2 regions of the Streptomyces sp. NPDC057900 genome follow, and region 1 is predicted to be linked to the other one. Evidence: riboswitches for the same ligand, from Rfam matches in the RefSeq annotation. Region 1 holds a riboswitch; the other holds the start of a gene.

Region 1 (2,957 bases):
GCGGTAGTTCTGCTCCAGCAGGATCGTGGTCGCGTCCGGGTAGTCCTCCTCGAACTGGAGGATGTTGCGGATCGTGGCGCCCCGGAAGGCGTAGATCGACTGGTCGGCGTCACCGACGACGCACAGTTCGCCGGGGGCGTCGGCGGCACCGGACGGGCCGACCAGCTCCCGTACGAGGGTGTACTGGGCGTGGTTGGTGTCCTGGTACTCGTCGACCAGGACGTGCCGGAAGCGGCGGCGGTAGTGCTCCGCGACGTCGGGGAAGGCCTGGAGCAGGTGCACCGTCGTCATGATGATGTCGTCGAAGTCCAGCGCGTTGGCCTCGCGCAGCCGGGACTGGTACATCGCGTAGGCCTGGGCGAGGGTCTTCTCGAAGCCGTCCGTGGCCTGTCCGGCGAAGGTCTCCTCGTCGATCAGCTCGTTCTTCAGGTTCGACACCTTGGCCGTGAACGACTTCGGCGGGAAGCGCTTCGGGTCGAGGTCGAGATCGCGGCAGACCAGGGCCATCAGCCGCTTGGAGTCCGCCGCGTCGTAGATCGAGAACGAGGAGGTGAAGCCGAGCTTCTTCGACTCGCGGCGCAGGATGCGGACGCACGCGCTGTGGAACGTCATGACCCACATGGCGTTGGCGCGCGGGCCGACGAGCTGCTCGACGCGCTCCTTCATCTCGCCGGCGGCCTTGTTGGTGAAGGTGATCGCCAGGATCTGGCCGGGGTGCACCCCGCGCTCGGCCAGCAGGTGGGCGATGCGGTGCGTCAGCACCCGGGTCTTGCCGGAACCGGCCCCGGCGACGATGAGCAGCGGGGAGCCCGCGTGCACGACGGCGGCGCGCTGCTCGGTGTTCAGCCCGTCGAGCAGCGCGGCGGCGTCGATGACCGGGCGGTGGGCCCCGTCGCGGTAGTACGCGTCGCGGGGCGGCGGGGGCCCGTCGAACACGCCTCCGAAGAGGTCCTCCGGCACCGCTTCGGGTGCGGAGTCCTCGGGGGGCGGCGGGGGCCCGTCCTCCGCGTGCTGGAGGCCGGCCAGGAAACTGTCGTCAAAGAGGCTGCTCATCGCTGTCCGAGTCTAGGCGGCCCCACTGACACCCCGGGCCCGCACGGCAGAACCCGTACCCGCCGGAGCCACACACGGCGATGTCCGGGCCACCCTGTGTAGGGAATCTCCCCGCCGCGCCCGGCCGTACCGCACCGGTTCCGCAAGGTCACGAAAATGTATCGGGCATATCGAACATCAACCTTCACAGCGGCACCATGAGTTGGCTAGCGTGCTCGTTCGGACGGCCGTACCCCCAGAGGCGAACCACGCCGAGCGGGCGTCCACGCCGAATCCGGGCCGCCCGTACGGGGTCCGGAACCGGGGACCCACACGCAGCACCGGGGTGAATCGGTCCGCAACCCCCACCAGGACCGTAGGGCAGCCTTCCGTTCCGCCCGAACCCGACAGCTAACCCGGTAGGCGGTCCACGGAAGGAAATGCCGGCCTTGGCATCGCATCGCAAACCGCGCCCCCGGGTGCGCAGCACCACCCCCGCCATCGGGTTCACAACGGCCGCACTGGCCTCCGTGACCCTGCTGTCCACGCAGAGCGCGCTGGCGGCCCCGGCCCCGAAGCCCAGCATCGAGGACGTCCAGAAGAAGGTCGACGACCTCTACCGGCAGGCGGGGACCGCGACCCAGCACTACGACGAGGCGAAAGAGGCGTCCGCCGCGCAGCGCACCAAGGTGGACGCGCTGCTGGACGACATCGCCAAGCGCGCCGACAAGCTGAACGACGCCCGCCGCACGCTCGGGAACTACGCGGCCGCCCAGTACCGCGACGGCGCGCTCGCGCCGACGGCCACCTTCTTCCTGGCCAACGACCCGCAGTCGTTCTTCGACCAGACCCACCTGATGAACCGGATGGCCGCCAACCAGCAGCAGGCCGTCACGGACTTCCGTACGAAGCAGGCGGAGGCGTCGAAGAAGCGGGCCGAGGCGGTGACGAGCCTGGAGACGCTCACCGCGTCGCAGACCAAGCTGCGCACCAGCAAGCAGAACGTGCAGAACAAGCTGACCGAGGCGCGCACGCTGCTGTCGAAGCTGACCGCGCAGGAGAAGGCGCGGCTGGCCGAGCTGGAGGAGAAGAAGAAGGCCGAGGCCGCGCGCAAGGCCGAGGAGCTGGCGAAGAAGCAGGCGGCCGCGAAGGCGGAGGCCGACCGCAAGGCCAAGGAGGCCGCCGGCGGGAGCGGCACGGGCTCCGGTACGGGCACGGGATCGGGCACGGGGTCAGACACCGGCACCGGCACCGGCACCGGCACGGGTTCCGGTTCGGACAGCAGCGCCACGACGAAGGCCGAGAAGGTCCTCGCGTTCGCCAGGGCCCAGATCGGCAAGCCGTACGTCTGGGGGGCCACCGGCCCGTCCTCGTACGACTGCTCCGGGCTGACCCAGGCGGCCTGGAAGTCCGCGGGCGTCACCATTCCCCGGACCACCTGGGACCAGGTGAACGTCGGCACCCGGATCGCCACGGAGAACCTTCAGCCCGGGGACCTGGTCTTCTTCTACGACGACATCAGCCACGTCGGGATCTACAAGGGCGACGGCATGATGATCCACGCGCCGAAGCCGGGGGCCAATGTGCGCGAGGAGTCGATCTACTACATGCCGATCTACGGGAGTGTGCGTCCCGGCTAGGCCGCCGTCGCGGCGGGTTCTCAGGTCCAGAGCGTGGCGATGAAGATGTTGACCATCGTCAGTCCGCCCACCGCCGCGAAGAGGCCCTTGTCGACCCTCTCCTCGTCCCGCTTGACGTAGACCAGCCCGAGGATGACGACGAGGATCAGCAGCTTGATGCCGATCTTGACGTTGTTCACGGGGTGGTCGTCGGCCTGGTCGAGCCCGACCAGGGCGATTCCGGTGACCAGCATGGTCAGCGCGCCGTGCAGCATCCCCGGTACGAATCGGGCCGTCCCCGCGCTC
Region 2 (2,957 bases), on a different contig from region 1:
CTGCGCCGTTTCCGGGTCCGGGAGCTGGTCGGCCAGGATTACCGCGAACCGGTCGGCCCAGCCGACGAATGTCCCGCCCGGGCCGGGGTCGCCGACTCCCTCGGTGAAACTGTCGCCAATCGCCGCGTACGACTCGATGGCGCCCTGTCGGTTGATGACGCCCTGTCGGATGTTTCTCGAATCGTCTGCCACAAGGGCATATCCTGCACCGTCGATTGTGACCTACGCGACCGTAATACGGGGTTGACGGGTGGTGAGATAGACCACCCGGTCAGATTTTGGTAAAGGGGGAATAAGGACGGTCGCCCCAGCCGCACCGGCATCGACAAAGCAGAGGGACGGTGCGCCGCCGCGCACCGTCCCTCTGTACTGACCTGGTCCGGGTCACCGGACCGCCGCTGTCCGGATCAGACGTTGATCCCGTGCGACGCCAGGTAGGCGATCGGGTCGATGTCCGAGCCGTACGCCGGGCCGGTGCGGACCTCGAAGTGGAGGTGCGGGCCGGTGGCGTTGCCGGTGGCGCCGGAGAGGCCGACCTGCTGGCCCGCGGTCACGGTCTGGCCCGCCGAGACGGAGAGCGAGGACATGTGGCCGTACTGCGAGTAGTGGCCGTCGGCGTGCTTGATGACGACCTCGTTGCCGTACGCGCCGCCCCAGCCCGCGGTGACGACGGTGCCGGAGGTGATCGCCTTCACGCTGGTGCCGGTGGAGACGGGGAAGTCGATGCCGGTGTGGCTGCCGCTGGACCAGCTGGCACCGGAGGCGCGGTAGGCGGTGGTGTGGTTACCGGGGACCGGGTGGACGTAACCGGAGGCGCTGCCCTGGTCCGACGAGGCCGTGTTGGAGGCCTGGGTGTCGGAGGAGGACGCGGTGTCGGAGGCCGCGGGCGCCTTCGACTCGGTCTTGGCCGGGGCCTTCGAGGGGGCCTTCGACGGGGTGGTGGCGCCCGTGGAGGTGTGCGAGCCGGTGGCCGGGGCGTGGCCCCAGGCCTTGCCGCCGAGGGTCAGCTTCATGCCCGGGAAGATCAGGCTCGGGTTGTCGCCGACGACCTCGCGGTTGTCCTGGTACAGCTTCTCCCAGCCGCCCTTGACGTGGTGCTCGGCGGCGATCTTCGACAGGTAGTCACCGGAGACCACGGAGTACGTCTTGGTGCCGGACTGCTTGTCCGCGACCGGCTTGGCCGGGGTGGCGTGCGTGGCGGCGGCCGACTTCGCGGTGGCGGGAGCGGCCTGCTCCGCGGCGTTGGCACCGGTGGCGCCAAGCAGCGGAAGCGCGATGACGGCTCCGCCGGCGCTCGCGACGACGACGCCGCGGGCGATGGTGCTGGACTTGGGACGGCGGTGCTTACCCGGGATGGGCATGAAGAATTTCCTCTCCGGCGCCTACGAGGTGAGCTGTCGGGTTCGGGCTGGAGATGCCCGGCCGCGCCTGGCGCGACTTCACCCCGAGCCGTCCGGATCGCTCCGGTCGGCGGCTTACCTGGGTCCCCCGCTCCTGCCACACGGTGAGTGGGTGCGGAATTCCGGACGGCGGCAGGATTAGGCGTTCCATCCGGATTGACATGGAACGTAAGCGAGCCGGGACGGCGGAAACAAGCCACGGGTTCCACGCCGTATTCCGGACCGGGAATTCGATGCGGAATTCCGGTCACACTCCGTGGATTATGGATCTTGGCATTCCGCTTGGCGCACGGATTACCCGAGCGGCGCGCCGCCACACACCGTCACGGATATGATCCCGCTCACGAGAGGGCGACCATCTCCCGCATAAGCAGGGCATGTTCGACTAAAAGCCTCAATACGGACATGTCACGCCTACTGTTCGCGCGGCGTCCCGCAAAGGCACAGCACAGGGGGCGGCACAGGAGGCGAAACAGGGCGCGGGACGGGGCGCGAAACAGGGGCGCCGCCGGGATGATTGTCCGTGTATCCGATGTCGTATCGTCACGGGAATGGACCCGTCGGCGACACGCGTCGGCGGCAGAGCCCCCAGGAGTGACCGTGACGCAGCAGCTGCCACAGACCCCGTCGACGGAACCCGAGCTGGCGGGGGTCCGTAACTTCCGTGACGTGGGCGGACTGCCGACGTCGGACGGTCGCCGGGTTCGCCACGGACGGCTCTACCGCAGCGGCCACCTGGCGAGCGCCACACCCGAGGACGCGGCGTTCCTCGGCGGCCTCGGCCTGCACACGGTCTTCGACTTCCGTAACGCCGCCGACCTCAAGCTGGACGGACCGGACGTCGAGCTGCCCGGCGTGCGCAATGTGAACATCCCGCTCACCGACCCGGCGGACGGCAGCGAGTTCTGGCGGATGGTGCGCGACGGCGAGATGGACGAGCTGCGCGGAATCCTCGGCGGCGGCAAGGGGACGGACCGCATGGTCGCCTCCTACCGGTCGATCATCCTGGACCGCACCGCCGAGCACAGCCGGGTGCTGCACGCCCTGGCCGAGGACAGCGTCCCGGCCCTGATGCACTGCGCGGCGGGCAAGGACCGGGCCGGGCTCTCGATCGCGGTCTCGCTGCTCGCGGTGGGCGTCGGGCGCGACACGATCGAGGCGGACTACCTCAAGTCCAACGACACCCACCGCCGCTACCGGGTGCGCCGCAGCGACACCTCGGAGGCCGGGATGTCGCCCGAGGTGATGGAGCTCCTGAGCCCGCTCTTCGGCGCCCACAGCGAATACCTCGCGGCGGCCTTCGCGACGATCGACGAGACCTGGGGCGGCACGGACCGCTACCTCGCCGAGGGGCTGAAGGTCACGCCCGCGACGCGGGAGCGGCTGCGCGAGCGGCTCCTCGAAGACGCCTGACGGACCCCGGAGAGGGGCGCCGCCGGCTACTGGTTGTGCATCCCCACCGCGAACAGCAGGTAGAGGAAACCGGCGATGACGTGCCCGGCCACCAGGTAGGCGAAGAGCCTGATGACGAGCCCGCGCGGCATCTTGCGCTCCTGG

What was found. Region 1 has a riboswitch for cyclic di-AMP ahead of ACFVQ0_RS10210 (NlpC/P60 family protein). Riboswitches for the same ligand answer to the same signal wherever they lie in the genome.
Region 2: it holds a riboswitch for cyclic di-AMP, as region 1 does, so the genes downstream of both, ACFVQ0_RS03315 (peptidoglycan DD-metalloendopeptidase family protein) here and ACFVQ0_RS10210 (NlpC/P60 family protein) in region 1, are expected to answer to the same signal.

What each region holds. Positions count from the first base shown of each region.
Region 1 is NZ_JBHVOI010000002.1:629,853-632,809, reverse strand. Features, by position in the region: gene pcrA (DNA helicase PcrA) at 1-1,053, opposite strand, end outside; cyclic di-AMP (ydaO/yuaA leader) riboswitch at 1,310-1,474, shown strand; gene ACFVQ0_RS10210 (NlpC/P60 family protein) at 1,473-2,672, shown strand; gene ACFVQ0_RS10205 (hypothetical protein) at 2,693-2,957, opposite strand, start outside.
Region 2 is NZ_JBHVOI010000001.1:814,599-817,555, forward strand. Features, by position in the region: gene ACFVQ0_RS03310 (SGNH/GDSL hydrolase family protein) at 1-192, opposite strand, end outside; gene ACFVQ0_RS03315 (peptidoglycan DD-metalloendopeptidase family protein) at 408-1,361, opposite strand; cyclic di-AMP (ydaO/yuaA leader) riboswitch at 1,365-1,555, opposite strand; gene ACFVQ0_RS03320 (tyrosine-protein phosphatase) at 2,001-2,813, shown strand; gene ACFVQ0_RS03325 (DUF6126 family protein) at 2,840-2,957, opposite strand, start outside.